DNA from 3 places in the Clostridium sp. LIBA-8841 genome. Region 1 is predicted to be linked to each of the others. Evidence: a T-box and tRNA genes for the amino acid it is inferred to sense, from the RefSeq annotation. Region 1 holds a T-box; the other regions hold tRNA genes.
What was found. A T-box is a leader RNA that pairs with one kind of tRNA and senses whether it is charged. The one in region 1 lies ahead of metG (methionine--tRNA ligase), so its partner is inferred to be a tRNA-Met.

Region 1 (6,240 bases):
TATTATACCTCTCTATAATATAAGGAACCCATACAGCCCAGTTTCTATTAGTAGAAAATGTCTTTCCTTCTAAAGTTAAGTATTGTGAAGACACTATTCTAATATTGCTTTTTTCTAATCCAATGCCAGCTAACATAGCAGGAAACATTGTAGTATGGAAAGGTATATTTTCTTTACCATGAACTAAATATATTCTACTTTCTTCATTATTCCAATAATCCTCTATCTTCTCGCCCCTATCTTCTATAAATTTCTTAGAAGCAGTGACATAGGCTAGTAAAGCATCTATCCAAACATAAACTCTTTTATCTTCGAAGCCCTCTATAGGCACCTCTATTCCCCAATCAATTTCTCTTGTTAATATTTTATCTCTAAGTCCACCCTCTAAATATCTACTGGTTATTTTAATAGCATTTTCTCTCCAACTCTCTTCCTTATTTAATATTTTCTGAATATGGTTTTGAAAATATGATAATTTAAAGAAAAGATTATTGGACTTTCTCACTTCAACCTCTGTTTTACATTCCTTACATGATCCATCTTTAACAGCAAATTCATCTAGAGTATCACAGCACTTTGGACAATAAAATTCCTCTGTCTCCTTCTCATATATAAATCCTTTATCATAAAGATTCTTTATAATCTTTTTAACATGCTCCTCATGATACTCAGTATCCGTTCTTGTAAATATATCAAAAGAAAATCCTAATTTATTAAAACATCTAATAAATTCTCTATGATACTTATTTATAAGATCCTCTGGAGACTCATTAAGCTCTTTTGCCCTATTTAAAATAGGTGATCCATGACAGTCAGATCCTGAAACAAAAACAACTTCATCACCTTTAGCCCTATGATACCTTGCTAAAACATCTCCAGCTAACCAAGAAGAAACTCTTCCTATATGAAGAGATCCATTGGCATAAGGCCATGCGTTACCTATAATTACTCTCAATTTACTAGCCCCCTTAAAATAATTCTATCCATAGCATATGCTATAAAAAAACTCTTATATTCCACAATATAGTATGAATATAAGAGTTTTAAAATTTTTACTATCTTACTTGGCTTCCAGTTAACATTTCACCTGGGTTAACTAATACAAGTTCTGAATCGTCAGCAGGTGCTGCTGCAAGTATCATACCTTGTGATAACTCACCTCTTAATTTAACTGGTTTTAAGTTAGCAACTAATACTACATATTTTCCAACTAATTCTTCTGGCTTATAGTATTGTGCTATTCCTGAAATAACCTGTCTTTCTTCTCCACCTAAATCAACTTTAAGTTTTAATAACTTCTTAGCCTTTTTAACTGGTTCACACTCTAAAACTTTAACTACTCTTAAATCAAGTTTGTCAAAGTCATCTATTGTTATTTCTTCTTTTATTGGGTTTTTAACTAACTCTTCGTTAGCTGGTTTAACTGGAGCTGGTTTTAAAGCTTCAAGCTCTGCTAATTTTTCCTCTACATCTATTCTTGGGAATATAACATCACCTTTAACAACTTTATCTCCTGGAACTGTTCCATTAAACGCTTTTAAACTTTCCCAAGTTGTAACTTTAGTGTTTAATTGAGTATTAATCTTAGCACTTGTTTCTGTTAAGAATGGTGAAATCATAACTGAAACAAATCTTAAAGTTTCTAATAAGTTATATAAAACTGTTCCTAATCTTTCTTTCTTTTCTTTATCCTTAGCAAGTATCCAAGGAGTTGTTTCATCTATATATTTATTAGCTCTGCTTATTAAAGTCCATATGCTTTCTAAAGCTTCTGGTATTTTTAATGCATCTATGCTAGCTTCAACTTTTCCTGGAGTAGCTAAAGCTAAGTTTATTAACTCATCATCAATAGCTTCCTTACATGTTGGTACTTGAATAACTCCATCAAAGTATTTTTCAACCATAGCTATTGTTCTTGATAATAAGTTACCTAAATCATTAGCTAAGTCTGTATTTACTTTCTTTATGAATATTTCATTATTGAATAATCCGTCTGAACCAAATGGTATTTCTCTTAATAAGTAATATCTTACAGCATCTGCTCCAAACATGTTAACTAAAACTACTGGGTCAACAACGTTACCTTTTGATTTTGACATTTTTCCTCCATCAACAAGTAACCATCCATGACCAAATACTTGCTTAGGTAATTCTAATCCTAGAGCCATTAGCATTATTGGCCAGTAAATTGTATGGAATCTTAAAATGTCTTTTCCTATTAAATGAACATCTGCAGGCCAGAACTTATTGTATAACTCTTGATTTTCTTGACCATATCCTAAAGCAGTAATGTAGTTTGATAATGCATCTATCCAAACATAGATAACATGTTTCTCATCAAAGCTTACAGGTATTCCCCAAGTAAAGCTTGTTCTTGAAACACAAAGATCTTGTAATCCTGGTCTTAAGAAGTTATTTAACATTTCATTTTTTCTTGATTCTGGTTGAATGAAATCTGGATGCTCTTCTATATATTGAATTAATCTATCAGCATATTTGCTCATTTTAAAGAAGTAAGCCTCTTCCTTAGCTTTTTCAACTGGTCTTCCACAATCAGGACAGTTTCCATTTACTAATTGAGTTTCTGTCCAGAATGATTCACATGGAGTACAGTAAAGACCTTCATAAGAATCTTTATATATATCTCCTTGATCATATAATTTTTTGAAGATCTCTTGAACAGCTTTTACATGATAATCATCAGTTGTTCTTATGAATTTATCGTAGCTTATGTTCATCATTTTCCAAAGATCTTTAATTCCAGCGACGATTTCGTCAACATGCTCCTTTGGAGTAATTCCCTTTTCGTTAGCTATTCTTTCTATTTTTTGACCATGCTCATCTGTTCCTGTTAAGAATATTACTTCATGACCTGTAAGTCTTTTAAATCTTGCTATAGCATCAGCTGCTACAGTTGTATAAGTATTACCTATATGAAGATTTGTTGATGGGTAATAAATAGGTGTTGTAATGTAATATGGTTTTTTACACATTATTTCTTCCTCCTTGTATTCTTAATTATTATTGTTTCCAATATTTCAAAAATATAAAAAACCCCTATGGGAAATCCCATAGAGGCGTTAATTACGCGATACCACTCTATTTTATATTTATGTCACCATAAATATCTCACTAAGTAACTCCTAAGTAAAAACTTATTTTATCACTTTGCAATATAACGGTTGCCACCGTACTCTTCTAAAATTAAAATTCTCAAAAAGTCTGCTCCAAGTCCATCTTCATAAAGTCTCCTGCATCTGGCTTTCACCTACCCCAGCTCTCTTTCATACATTCTTCTTTATTACTCTTCTCTTCATTGCATTTTCTTACTTAATTTAAATTATATGATTAGTTTTATATCAATGTCAATCGTTTTTATCTTTAATTTCTCTAATATTCTTCAATTATCATTATTTGTAATAATATAAAAATATTATATACTATCTATAATAGTATTTAAATTTATCAGGAGGTCTTGTTAAAATGAAAGGTTTAACCTTACCTAAAATAGGTGCGAGAAATTTAAAAACAGCTCTAGCTGTAACTCTATGTGTAGGCTTTTTTGAACTAATACATAGACAATACCCTTTCTATGCTTGTATAGCCGCAGTAATTTGTATGAAAGATACTGTTGAAAATTCATATAAAATGGGAAAAGACAGAATGATTGGTACAATTACTGGCGGTTTAGTAGGCTTATCATTCACTTTTTTAGCACTAACATTTAATCTAATAAAATTTCCAGGATTAATAACTGGTGCTGGAGTAGTGCTAACTATTTACTTACTTAATATATTTAACAAAAAAGGATCTGTTTCTATAGGATGTATAGTATTAATAGCTATCATGACAAACCTACATGGGAAAGCACCATATGCTTATGCTTTTGATAGAATTATAGATACCTTTATAGGTATAATAATAGCTCTATTAATAAATAAGTATATATATAAGTATGAAAATAAGGTAAAAAAGGATATAGAAAACATAGAAGAAAAAATTAATAGACTTGAGACAGAAATAAAGGATGATGTCAGAAAGTTAGAAAACAAGAAAAAAAGTTAATATGATTTAGGGGTGAAATATTTGTTTAACTTTAACCTGCAAACTATAGGGGCCAGAAATCTTAAAACATCTCTCTCGGTATTTCTATGCATCATAGTATTTGAGCTACTAGGACGTTCTAGTGCCTTCTTTGCTTGTATAGCAGCTATGATGTGTATGCAAGATACTGTTGAGAACTCTTATAAAATGGGAAAAAACAGAATGCTTGGAACTTCTATAGGTGCTGTTGTGGGACTAACTCTCACAGCAATATTTAATCTATTAGACTTACAACATTTTATTATTTATGCACTTTTAACAGCAATAGGTACTACTATAGCTATCTATCTATGTATCTTATTTAATTGTAAAGGTGCAGTAAATAGTGCTTGTATCGTTGTATTTGCTATAATGACCAGCTTAAAGGGAGTTGGCTCATATAATTATGCTTTTAATAGAATTCTAGATACATTTATTGGAGTTATAATTGGTATATTAGTTAATAGACTTGTATATCCTTATTCAAAGACAACAGAAGAGGATACCAATTAAAAATATGCTGCAATATAAAAAAGAGAAGGTTATAGCCTTCTCTTTTTTTATATTTAATTATTACTAGTAGTTTGTTCTACCTTCTTACCAAATATCATTGTTAATACGAATAAAGCTGTTAAAGCTATAGGTAAGACTATCCAGAAGCTTAATCCTAGACCAGCTGGTATATATCCAAATACTACAGTTATTATTCCAACAAAGATTGAATACCATATTTGTGTTCTAACGTGTTCTATATGGTCACAACCCGCTCCTGTTGAAGAAAGGATTGTTGTATCCGATATAGGTGAACAATGATCTCCAAAAATTGCTCCTGTTAATACAGCTGATGTACTAACTATTACAAACTGCCATTCTGGATTTATAGCAAAAGCTAGTGGAATTGCTAATGGCATTAGTATTCCCATGGTTCCATAAGCTGTACCTGTTGCAAAGGCTATTACTGAACCTAAAATAAATATTATAGCAGGTAATAAGAATGCTGGTATCGTATCTGATAAAACTCCAACTAAATAAGATGCTGTTCCTAACTCCTTAATTACAGAGCTTAATGACCAAGCTAATATAAGAATTACTCCTGTTATTAGAAGTCCCTTCATTCCTTCAACCCATATTCCTATACCTTCTGAAATAGTAAATATCTTTCTGCACACACCTAATGCAAGTGCAACTATAGTTGCTAACAATGCTGATTGGAATAAGACTACCGAAGCATCAGCATTTGAGAATGCTGCTTGTATTCCAGCAAAACTTAAAGGTGCGTTATTCATAAGTTCTATTATTGCTAAATCTTCTCCACCCATTACAGTGACCCATCCACTATAATAAAATCCTACTAAAGATGAACCTATTAAAACACCAATCGGTATTATAGCATTCCAAATGCTTAACTTGATTCCTTTTATAGGTTCTAAATCTTCACTATCTGATGAAGTTTCTGTTGTTGATAAAACTTCTCCTCTTCTAGCTCTTCTCTCAGCCTTAAGCATTGGTCCAAACTCTCTTAGAGTTATTGCTGATATTACAACAAAAGCTAAAATTAATATATTATAAAATCTATATGGTATTGTTTCTAAGAATACTCCAAAACCATCTGCTTGTATTCCAACACTTTTTAAAGCATCACCGATTAATCCAACCTCTAACCCTATCCAAGTTGATATTATAGCTAACCCTGCAATTGGAGCAGCTGTAGCATCTATAATGAAAGCTAATTTTTCTCTTGAAACTCCTAACTTATCAGTAACTGGTCTCATTATTGGTCCTACTATTAATGAGTTAGCATAGTCATCAAAGAAAACCGCTAATCCTAAAAGCCAAGTTGTAAGCTGTGCACTTTTAACAGTCTTAGCTTTTCTTGCTAAAGCCTCAGCTATGGCCTTTGCTCCACCCATTTTAGCTACTAAATGAATTACTCCACCAATGACTAAAACCTGAAGAATTATACCTGCATTCCAAGGATCTGCTAAAGAATTTAAAGCTCTATAAGTAAAATCAATAAATCCTTGTGTCAGAGCTGTAAGTATATTAAATCCATTCAATTGAAGCATTATACATCCCGTCATTGTTCCTATAAATAAAGAAACTATAACATTCTTAGTTATGAAAGCTAGAACAATTGAAACTAAAGGTGGCAATACT
Region 2 (6,240 bases), 540 kb from region 1:
CACATCTCTTCTATTTCATATTTAGCTTGCCATCCTAACTCATTGTTAGCTTTGCTTGGATCAGCATAACACTCTGCCACATCCCCAGGTCTTCTTTCTATTATTTTATAGGCAATATCTTTTCCACTTATCTTTGAAAAAGCATTGACCAAATCCAAAACACTATATCCTCTTCCTGTTCCTAAGTTATAAATAACAAGACCAGGTTTCATTGTTAATTTCTCTAGTGCCTTAAGATGTCCAATTGCTAAATCAACTACATGGATATAATCTCTAACTCCAGTGCCATCATGTGTAGCATAGTCACTTCCAAAAATACTTAGCTCTTCAAGTTCTCCAATAGCAACCTTAGTTATATATGGCATTAAATTATTTGGAATTCCATTTGGCTCTTCCCCTATTAACCCACTTTTATGTGCGCCTACAGGATTGAAATATCTTAAAATACATATATCCCAAGTATCATCTGATTTATATAAGTCACTTAAAATTTCTTCTATCATAAGTTTAGTTCTTCCATATGGATTAGTAACTGATAAAGGACATTCTTCATGACACGGAACAATCTTACACTCTCCATAAACAGTAGCCGATGAACTAAACACCAATTTTTTAACATTATATTTTTTCATAGTTTCTAATAAAACTAATGTGCTAACTAAGTTATTTTTATAATACTCTAGTGGTATTACTGTAGATTCTCCAACAGCCTTTAATGCTGCAAAATGAATTACTGAATCTATTTCATTTTCTGAAAATACTCTCTCTAATCCATCACTATCAAGCAAATCCATTTTATAAAACTTTATATCACTTCCTGTGATTTCTTTTATTCTATCTTTAACCAACTCTTTACTATTGGATAGGTTGTCTATAACTACAATCTCAAGCCCTTTATTTATTAATTCAACGCATGTATGGCTTCCTATATAACCAAGCCCTCCTGTTACTAATATAGCCATTTTTCTCCACCCTTTATACCGTATTAAGTGTTTCTTTACAAACTTACAAATTAAAACCTAATTTACACTTTATTACATTTTAACACGGATTACTTGGGCAATTTTATATATTTTTGTAAATACAAACCACTTCTTATACACATAATTTATATTTCATTAAAATTTTCCTTCCAGAACTTTAATTCTTCTAAATGTTCATCAATTAAAGAATCTTTTATATACTTAACCTTTTTTCCATCTGTATTTCTATATCTAGTTTCACATACTTTTACTAAAAATACTGTTATTCCTTCATAGCACTTTAGAACATTTCCTATTCTATAGCTTCTCTTTTCTATGTTAGTATCTCCGTATATAAGCCTACTACTCTGTATCATAGGAATGAAATCTCTAAATCTTTGTTCTATAGCCTCACCTAAATTAGTAGCAGAACATAATAACTTGTAAATTCCTATTAATTTATTTTTATCATCTTTTGCTTGCTCTAAAATCTTCTTCATTTCATCTCTTGCGGCTTGTATTTCCATCATTTCTTCATCTAAATTTTTATTTATTTTGTTTATCTTAAAGACCTTAATAAAAGGACTCTTTATATTTTTTATAATAGACTTTTCATTACAATCTATCATTAAAAGTTCTTTAATAGGTCGTATATCATAATCATTTATTACATATTCACTACTAACTTCTTCTCCTAAAGTAGCTTTTATAGCTTTTCTTTCTAAAATACTCATATTTTTAGCATATTTAGGTACTAGTGTTTCTAATATATATATTTTTTCTTCGTTTATTTTGTTAACTAAATGCTTTATATCTCTGTTTTCATTTTTTAATTCTTCATAATATTTTTCTTTTTCATTAGAAAATAATTCTTGAAGTTCTAAAGCCCTACTATATGCTTCATCAAAACCTTTGGTAAACATTTCTCCTCCTGAACTACAAATTAAAACTATATACGTCCCCTATATATTTATTATATATCACAAAAGTAAAAGTTCTAAGCCTTTATACAATTTAAAATAAATATTTAAATTACTTGACTTTATTGATATGTTAACGTATAGTTAAAGAGTAGTAAATACAATTTAATGACGCGGGATGGAGCAGCTGGTAGCTCGTCGGGCTCATAACCCGAAGGTCGTAGGTTCAAGTCCTGCTCCCGCAACCACAAAAAAGGTTCTGTAAAACAGAACCTTTTTTTATTTGAATCCAATATTTATTTTAAAATAAAAATAGCTATATCAAAACAAGTTGTCTTGATATAGCTTGTATATTTCTATTTTTCTAATCTTTTTTCGTCTCTTCTAATATCTCTTTTTAGCTCTTTACATTCTTTTTTATATTCTATAGCTTCTTTATTTAATTCTCTAATCCATTTTTGAGCTATTTGTTCTTCATGAGCTTTAAAGTGTTCGTATTTTTTATATTCTCTTAAAGCGTCTTTAATCTTTTTATCTAATTCTTTAGTGTTTAGTAGTTCTCCACACTGTTCGCTTAATAAATCTTCATAATCTCTATAAACTTCGAAAAAGGCTTTCATAGCTTCTCTTTTATCTTTTCTACCTTTTAAATTATTTACTAATTTTTTTAAAATATGCTTATGTTCAGCAAGTTCTGGATCTTCTCCTTCTTCAGCTAGAACAACTAGATTTTCTAATTTTTTTCTAGTGTACTCTAATGTAGTATCTTCTAAAGCATCTTCTATTCCATATTGTCTAAGAAATTTTTTAAATTCTTCCACATCAGCTTCATCATTAAATGGTAGAAGTTCTTCTACTTCAATATCTATTGTTTCTTTATTCATTTGTATTACCTCCTAAGATAAATACAAATACTATAGTTTCAATGTAGAATTCATCTACACTCAAGCCTTAGTATTTATATAATTATTTATTAATTATATTAATACTAAGCTCTATCCTTTCAAAGGATTCCAATCACTAGTTGCTAATATTTTTACTATAATTATAAAAAAAAATCATTTTTTCTATTTTTTAATAGCTAAGCTTAAAATATTTTAATAATAATCAATTTTTTTAAATCATTTTTAAACTCTACATATTAACACTTACATTTTTAGATTTAGTGTTAAAGGCTATTTTTAATAAAATAGGTGTTACTATTGTTGTAACAACAACAACGATTATTATTGGAGCTAAAAATTCTGGTAACATTAACCCCATTGCAATTCCTTTATTAGCTACTATAAGTGCTACCTCTCCCCTTGATATCATCCCTGTTCCAATCTGAATGGCTTCACTATTACTATAATGACACAACTTAGCTCCTAGACCACATCCTACTATCTTACTAATTATAGCTATTAAAAGTAATAATATAGCAAATATAAAAATTGGTTTAGTCATAGTTGTCAACTCTACCTTTATTCCTATACTAGCAAAGAATATAGGTGATAATAACATATATGATAATGTTTCGAATCTGGAGTTTAAATATTTTGTTCTATTAGAATCAGATATTACTAATCCTGCTATAAATGCTCCAGTTATATCTGCTACTCCAAAGAACTCCTCCGCCACGAAAGATAATAATAAACAAAATACAAAGGCTATAATTACAAATCTTCTTAAATCCCTTTGATATCTTTCATCTAATTTTATGAATGCCCAGTGGAATAAGTATCCTGCTAATCCTGCGAAAATAAAGAACATTACTATTTTACCTAAAACTAATACTACATTAACTGATGGATCTGCTAAACTTGTTGTTATGGTTAAAGCCACAATACCTAAAATATCATCAATTATAGCAGCTCCTAGTATCGCATTCCCTGCTCTTGTGCTTAATTTTCCCATCTCTTTTAATGTTTCTACTGTAATACTAACTGAAGTGGCTGTTAATATTATTCCAATAAAGACATTTTGTAGAACAGCATTAGAATCTACTCCCTTATTAAATATACTTGCAATAAAAAATCCACCTATAAGTGGGATTATTACTCCAAGTACAGCTATTATAAATGATGCTTTACCTGTTTTCTTCAATTGATTAATATCTGTTTCCAATCCTGCAGTAAACATTAAAACTATTACTCCAAGCTCTGCAAGTTGCTGTATAAATTCTGTTTCTGATAAAACATTTAAGACTGCTGGTCCTAAGATAATCCCTGCAAGCAAAGCCCCAACAACTTGAGGCATTTTAACTCTTTTAGTTATTAGCCCAAAGATCTTAGTACTAATAAGAATAAGTGCCAAGTCAAATAAAAATTCATAAGATAACACTATAAACCCCTCCCTAATTTAAAAATATGCATTACTACCAATTATAATTTCTATTTCTAATTATTTCAATATATGTCATCATATTGAAATAATTTATTTAAATAACAGTCTATTTATCTATACTATTCACTTATTAACTACTTTAGTTTTTAACTGTAAAATGTGTACAACAATATATATTCTTATTAAATTTAATTTAATAGTTTAAAAATTTTTTAATGATTTTCTATTTAAAATAAAATCAAATATTAATTTCTTCTAAAATCTATTTTTAAAAAAAATAATTAACTTTCTTTTGTGAATGAAAGTTAAAATAGTCCAATTAAGAAGTAAATTTTATGCTAAAATTAAAGTTGCCGCTATATTCTAATAAAGGGGGATCCATATTTATGAAAATTTTAGTTGTAGATGATGAAGTGAGCATATTACAACTTATCAAAATGAACTTAGAAATAGAAGGTCACATTCCTATAACAGCTGAGAATGCCTTGGATGCATTAGAATTAGTAATAAAAGAAAAGCCAGACATAATAATTCTAGATGCTATGTTACCAGATATAAGTGGCTTTAATCTAATACCAAAAATAAAAAATATAGATGATATACCTATAATTATGTTAACAGCTAAAAATGATATAAATGATAAACTTTTAGGTCTTCAATTAGGTGCTGAAGATTATATAACTAAACCCTTTAATAGTACTGAATTAATGTTAAGAATAAACATAGTTAGCAGACATATTTCAAATTCTTGCGAAAAAAAAGTAAAGGATTTAATAGTTGGAGAGCTTATTCTATTATTAGATGAAAGAAAGGCTCTTATTAATTCTGAGTACATAAATCTAACCTTTAAAGAATTTGAAGTTTTAAGATGCCTTTGTCAAAATAAAAATAGAGTTTTTTCAAGAGAAGAACTACTAAATAAAGTTTGGGGATATGATTTTGAAGGAACAACTAGAGCTGTAGACATCCTAATTCAAAGACTTAGAAAGAAGTTAGGTCCATGTCAAAACTACATAAAAACCTTATATAAGGCTGGTTATAAGTTAGATGAAGAACAATAAAATGAAACTTAAATTAAATTTAAAGCAAAAAATTATTTTAACGAACTTATTGATATTAACGCCTATAATAATTTTTATATTCATAATAACTTATAATGCTTTGAATAAAAACTTAATAAATAACTCCATAGAATATCTACTTGATAAAAGTAGGACAACGGAATCTTACATACTTAATTTACTTTCATCAAATGATTCTGAAAATAAGGAAGATATTATTAGAGATAATGCACCATTTATAGCTTCAACACTTAGTGAAAAATATAATGTGAGAATTCAAATAATAAGTAATTCAGCTCAAATAATATATGATTCATCATCAGATGAGGTATCTTTATTTGGTTCTGATATAAATGAAGCTTTAAAAGGTCAAACAGCCTATATAGTAGAGAAAATAGATAATACTCCTACTATATTTCTTTCTAGTCCAATATTTTATGAAGGGAAAGAATATGGTGCCATAAGATTGATTTTAATAAACACAGAAGCTTATGAGATATTAAAAAATACATTAACAATATTTATTATTAGCGGATTAATTGCAATAGTAATTGCAATATTTTTAATAAACACCTTTGCCAAGGAATTGGTTAGTCCTTTAGTTGTTTTAAAACAAAAATCTAAAAATATTTCTGAAGGTAACTTTAAAGAAGAGCTCCACATAACAAGTGGTGATGAAGTTGAAGATTTAGCAAATACCTTTAACATAATGAGTGAAAACCTTGATAAATACATAAATGAAATAAAATCTTCTAAACTTCATCAAAAGAAATTTTTTGATAATGTATCTCATGAATTTAAAACACCATTAACTGCAATAATTGGATTTTCAGAAATCATTCCAAAATTAAATGATAAAGAAAAAATTATTCAAAGCTCCTCTCTTATAGAAAAAGAAGGTAAAAGACTTTTAAACTTAGTTGAGGAAATACTTTTGATTGCTAAAAGTAATAAAGATAATTTTCAGATTGA
Region 3 (6,240 bases), 930 kb from region 1:
TATACATAAGCTCATCTCCACCAAGAGTTAAATTTTCTCCTATAATTTCATACTCTGAATCTTTATCTAATGCTGTAAGTTTTAAATTTTTAAATGTCTCATTAACAAGAGCTAATTGTCTAACATAACTTACTACAATCTCTTTCTTGTCCTCTGAAGTTATCATCCAAGCTACTTCATTGCTATTAAAAGGGCTTTTTAATCTATAAAGAGTACCAAATTGAACAGTTTCTCTAATTTCTTTATAAAGACTTATTTGCTCTTTTAACTCTTCTCTTTCTTCTTCGCTTAACTTAGTAATATCAAGCTCATATCCAAAATTACCTGCCATAGCAGAAATTCCTCTAGTTTCAAGAGGCGTTACTCTACCAGATTGATGATTAGGTACGGCTGAAACATGACAACTCATAGAAATTGGTGGATAGACCATAGATGTTCCAAACTGTATTTTAAGTCTTTCTATGGCATCAGTATCATCACTTGTCCAAGTTTGAGGCATATAATAAAGTATTCCTGGATCAAATCTTCCTCCACCACCAGAGCAACTCTCAAATAATATATTAGGGAACCTACTTGTTATCTCTTCCATAACTGTATATAACCCTAAGATGTATCTATGAGCTGTTTCTCTTTGTCTATCTGGAGATAAACCTAAAGAACAGACTTCAGTCATATTTCTATTCATATCCCACTTAACATAAGATATATTAGCACTTTCAAGTACATTACTAACAGACTCTATTATATAATCACAAACTTCTTTTCTTGATAAATCTAGAATTAACTGTTTTCTTGCTTGAGATCTAGCCCTTCCTGGAATATGAATACACCAATCTGGATGATTCTCATAAAGTTTACTAATAGGTGAAATCATCTCTGGTTCAAACCATAATCCAAATCCTAATCCCATATCATTTATATCCTTAGCTAACTTACCAAGTCCACCTTTTAATTTATCTTCATTAACAAACCAATCTCCTAAGGAACTTCTATCATCATTTCTGTTTCCAAACCATCCATCATCAAGAACAAAAAGTTCCATTCCTAGTTCTGAAGCCTCTTTGGCGATTTCCTTTATTTTCACTTCATTAAAGTCAAAATAAGTAGCTTCCCAGTTATTTATAAGTATAGGTCTTACCTTATCTCTATACTCTCCTCTCGCTAATCTTTCTCTATAAAGCTTATGGTAAATTTGAGACATTCCATTTAAACCATTTGGAGAATAAACTAAAACAACCTCTGGAGCTTGAAATTCCTCTTTAGAATCAAGTAACCATTTGAAATCAAAAGGATTTATTCCTATTTGAGCTCTTGCATTTCTATACATATCAACTTCCAAATTAGCTAAGAAATTTCCACTATAGACTAAGCTAAATCCATAAACATCTCCATTCTCTTCATTAGCCTCTTTTCTACATAAAGCCATGAAAGGATTTTGAGCATGACTACTTGCTCCTCTTCTACTCTCAACAGCTTGACTTCCACTTCTTAGAGGTGTTCTAACAATATGTCTTTCTCTTCCCCATGCCCCTGAAAGTTGAATAAAATCAAATTGATCATCCTTAAAATCTACATTAGCACTTAAAACTCTCTCTATATTTATTTTTTCATTACTATTATTTACTATCTTTAAACTTCTTGTAATAGCATCAAAATCTTTAAAAACATTATATGTTAAAATAACTTCTAGATTTTTTAGAGAATCTACTAGGGTTATTTCTAGTGATGTAGCCTCTTCTTTATTTTCAATATATACAGCTGGTAATCCTGCAAGATTGTGTTTCCCATTGTAAATTCTATGAGACTTATATCTTAAATCAGTAGCTGATGTGCCATCTTCATATTGAAACTCTAAGGCTGGACTTCTTAAATCAGTCGCTCCAAAAGTTGGACACTCCTGTGGAACTAATTCCAATTGAAAGCCTTCTATATTATCTGTATCGGCTAAAAAACTTCCAAAACATCTTTTTCTAAAAAAATATTCTAAGTTATCGGTCTTTAGCTTTCTTCCCCAATATAAGTGACTTACATGTCCTGTTTCCAAGATTTTAAAAACATAACTTGTATTCTTTGTCTTTAAATGAAAGGTTTTAAAATTCTCATTATAATTTATACTCATAATCCACTTAGAGCTATATAAGCTTCTTGAATAAAGCCTTACTAACTCTTCCCCCTATTTATACTATTTTTTAGATGAATATTGATTTTTAGATATATGTATTTACAGTTATTTATATCTTTATCAAACCAACATACTAATTTTATCCTTCAATAGAATTATATAGAGAATTTCATTAAAATTAAATATATAAAAGTATTTTCTTATCTAAAATAAAAACAATAAAAAAAGTTCTACTTTTTTAAGTAGAACTTTTTATGGTTGCGGGAGCAGGACTTGAACCTACGACCTTCGGGTTATGAGCCCGACGAGCTACCAGCTGCTCCATCCCGCGTCATTAAATTGTCTCGTTGACATGTACTAAGTATATTCCTAATTCTTTAAGAAGTCAAAGGTTATTTTCCAAAGAATATATTTAAACTTAACTTAAACTACTTATAAGTTAGTCATAGCCTCAACACCTTAATAAAAACTTTTTTTATTTCAAGTTATTTTCAGAGGATTTTTACTCTTTAGTTGAGGTTTTATCTACAAATATTAACTTAGGCTTTTCTTAGAGTTAATATTACTACTTAATATATAAATGCATTTTCTTATCTAAAATAAAAACAATAAAAAAAGTTCTACTTTTTTAAGTAGAACTTTTTATGGTTGCGGGAGCAGGACTTGAACCTACGACCTTCGGGTTATGAGCCCGACGAGCTACCAGCTGCTCCATCCCGCGTCATTAAATTGTCTCGTTGACATGTACTAAGTATATTCCTAATTCTTTAAGAAGTCAAAGGTTATTTTCCAAAGAATATATTTTAACTTAACTCAAACTACTTATAAGCTAGTCATAACCTCAATGCCTTAATAAAAACTTTTTTTATTTCAAGTTATTTTTAGAGAATTTTTACTCTTTAGTTGAGGTTTTATTTTCAAATATTAACTTACGCTTTTCTTCAAGTTAACATTACTACTTAGATAATCCTTTTCACTTAAAACTTGCATATATTTCTTGATTTAACTGTTATATTAATAAATAAATTATAAATATAATATCCCCAAATTCCACTTAAAGTATTACATATAAGATCATTAATTTCAAAGAATCTTTTTGTATTAGGAAAAACTAAAGATAAAACCACTTGAGAGCTTTCTATGAATAAGGCTATTAAAAAACATACTTTTAATATAGTTTTTATTGATGGTATATAAGAATTTTCTCTTATTCCCTCTTTATTTCTTCTTTCAAAGCTTTCTAAAAGTTTATTTATCCTTTTTATTATCCTTTTTCCTAAGGTTAATTTTTCTTCATCTATACTATAAAAATAACAAATGAAAAATGCCATTGGGCTTAGTACTATTAAATTGCCAGTTAATTGATATATTACACCTGAAAGCCCTACATCAAGATATATTTGCTTTATGCTCCAAATTGGTCTAAGCCATATTTCTGGTGGACTATAAACGATGTGGTTTCCCCAAGCAATAGTTAGTGGGAAATAAACTCTTGAAATTACGCCAATTATGTAAATACAAAATAAATCAAACATAAATTCTTCACTAGAATATATGCTTTTATAAATATGTTCTTTTTTAATTATTCCTTTGATTTTAATTGCCACTCTGAAGAAGCAAAAAAATAAAATACCCCATATTAAAAATGTATTTTGAGAAATAATAACCATAAATTCTCCTATCTTAGTATATTCCATACTGCTATAAATAAATTTTAAATATCATCTGTTAATTATAACCATATATTTAAAATTATAGTCAACCCTTATTACATTTTATTAATCTTTCTCTTTATAATCTTAATTTGTGCTTTAAAATAAAGCTTAAATTTAAAATATTATAAATTATTTATATAGTTAAAAATCTAAGTTTTAATAAAAAAAGCTCTGTAAATGCACAGAGCTTTTTCATTAAAGATTTATATTTTATTATTTCGAACTTTTGATACAACCTATTCTTAATTACGCTTGAGTAACAAGAACTTTTTCTTCTTCTTTCTCTTCTTCCTTTTTAGTAACTGTTTTTTCTCCAAATATATCTTGGCTAGTAGATAATCCTTTTAAGTAATCAACAAATCCATCTCTAAGATCTGATCTTCTTAAGGCATACTCAACAGTAGCTTCTAAGAATCCTAGTTTATCTCCAACATCATATCTTCTACCCTCAAAATCATAAGCATACATAGCTTCTTCGCTCATAAGCTCTAAAAGGGCATCTGTTAATTGAATTTCTCCACCTTTACCTGGCTTAGTATTTTCTAATATTTCAAATATTCTAGGTGTTACTATATATCTTCCTAATATAGCTACATTTGAAGGTGCTTCTTCTTGAGATGGTTTTTCAACTAATCCCTTTACTTTGTAAACTCTACCTTCAATATGTTTTCCATTAACAATTCCATACTTAGAAACATTCTCTTCTGGAACAGTTTGAACACCTAATACACTAGTTCTATATTCATCATAACAATCAATTAATTGCTTTAAACATGGTTTCTCATCATTATAAACCACGTCATCTCCAAGTAATATAGCAAATGGCTCATCCCCAACGAAAGTCTTTGCACAATGTATAGCATGTCCAAGTCCCTTTGGTTCTTTTTGTCTTATATAATGAATATCAACCATTTCTGATATATCTCTAACTAAATCTAAAAGTTCAGTCTTACCTGACTTTTCAAGCTCCATTTCAAGTTCAATATTACGGTCAAAGTGATCCTCAATTGATTTTTTACTTCTTCCTGTAATAACAAGAATTTCTTCAATTCCTGAGGCTATAGCTTCTTCTATTATGTATTGTATAGTTGGCTTATCCACTATCGGAAGCATCTCCTTAGGTTGAGCTTTTGTTGCAGGTAAAAATCTAGTTCCAAGACCTGCTGCTGGTATTATAGCTTTTCTTATTTTCTTATTCATTCTCTTATCCCCTTGTACAATAAAATTTAAAGACTTCAAAATACTTTTTCATGACTCTATTTTAGTAAAACTATTGTAAGTTAATTGTCAAGTTCTATCCTTGATTAATTTAAATACAAAAATATATTTAAATACTTTTAACCTAGATTATTACAACATATGATTAATTCTATCTGAAATTTTTCATTCCAACACATTGCCACTTCCAAAAATCTTTACACATATCTTCTAAGTTTTTCTCTGCTTTCCATCCAAGCTCTTTCTCAGCTTTTGATGGATCTGCAAAGCTAGTGGCAATATCTCCTGCTCTTCTTTCAACTATTTTATAAGGTATTTCCTTACCTGATGCCTTTGAAAAAGCCTCAATTATTTCTAATACAGAATATCCTTGTCCAGTTCCTAAGTTATATGTACTAACTCCTGAACCATCCTCTAACTTTTTCATGGCAGCTACATGTCCTTTTGCTAAATCAACAACATGTATATAATCTCTTACTCCAGTTCCATCTGGAGTGTTGTAGTCATTTCCAAATACTCTTACATAATCTAACTCACCATCAGCTACTTTTGAAACATAAGGCATAAGATTATTTGGTATTCCATTAGGTAACTCACCAATTAACCCACTCTCATGAGCTCCAACTGGATTAAAATATCTAAGAAGTACAATATCCCATGAATTATCTGATACATATATATCTCTTAAAATATCCTCTGTCATTGTCTTACATCTACCATAAGGATTTGTTGCAAATCCTGATTGAAGTCCTTCATGTACAGGCACAATTTCACTTTCTCCATAAACGGTAGCTGAAGAACTAAATATAAACTTCTTAACATTATGATTTCTCATACTTGTTAAAAGATTTAAAGTTCCAATAATATTGTTATTATAATATTCTAAAGGTTTTTCAACTGATTCTCCGACTGCTTTAAGAGAAGCAAAGTGTATAACAGCATCTATTTTTTCATTTTCAAAAATAGTGTCTATGTCTTCAAAATTGACTAAGTCACCTTCATAGAATTTTATTTTTTTACCTGTTATATCTTCAACTATATCTTTAACTTCTTTTCTACTATTTATTAAGTTGTCAATAACAACAACAGAATTATTCTCATCCCCTAATAATTCTATTATCGTATGGCTTCCTATATAGCCAATTCCGCCAGTTAATAATATATTCATTAAAACTTCTCCCTCAC

Region 2: it has a tRNA-Met gene. The T-box ahead of metG (methionine--tRNA ligase) is inferred to sense a tRNA for this amino acid. The anticodon was not compared.
Region 3: it has a tRNA-Met gene. The T-box ahead of metG (methionine--tRNA ligase) is inferred to sense a tRNA for this amino acid. The anticodon was not compared.

What each region holds. Positions count from the first base shown of each region.
Region 1 covers NZ_CM173488.1:3,672,651-3,678,890, forward strand. Annotated here, with positions in the region: gene metG (methionine--tRNA ligase) at 1-955, opposite strand, end outside; gene metG (methionine--tRNA ligase) at 1,056-2,993, opposite strand; T-box leader at 3,071-3,326, opposite strand; gene AC2A4K_RS16435 (FUSC family protein) at 3,484-4,065, shown strand; gene AC2A4K_RS16440 (FUSC family protein) at 4,087-4,596, shown strand; gene AC2A4K_RS16445 (Na+/H+ antiporter NhaC family protein) at 4,650-6,240, opposite strand, start outside.
Region 2 covers NZ_CM173488.1:363,550-369,789, reverse strand. Annotated here, with positions in the region: gene galE (UDP-glucose 4-epimerase GalE) at 1-962, opposite strand, end outside; gene AC2A4K_RS01575 (hypothetical protein) at 1,109-1,885, opposite strand; tRNA gene AC2A4K_RS01570 (tRNA-Met) at 2,055-2,130, shown strand; gene AC2A4K_RS01565 (hypothetical protein) at 2,239-2,766, opposite strand; gene AC2A4K_RS01560 (cation:proton antiporter) at 3,017-4,204, opposite strand; gene AC2A4K_RS01555 (response regulator transcription factor) at 4,594-5,268, shown strand; gene AC2A4K_RS01550 (sensor histidine kinase) at 5,255-6,240, shown strand, end outside.
Region 3 covers NZ_CM173488.1:747,537-753,776, reverse strand. Annotated here, with positions in the region: gene AC2A4K_RS03210 (alpha-galactosidase) at 1-2,119, opposite strand, end outside; tRNA gene AC2A4K_RS03205 (tRNA-Met) at 2,378-2,453, opposite strand; tRNA gene AC2A4K_RS03200 (tRNA-Met) at 2,768-2,843, opposite strand; gene AC2A4K_RS03195 (VanZ family protein) at 3,100-3,792, opposite strand; gene galU (UTP--glucose-1-phosphate uridylyltransferase GalU) at 4,084-5,037, opposite strand; gene galE (UDP-glucose 4-epimerase GalE) at 5,207-6,223, opposite strand.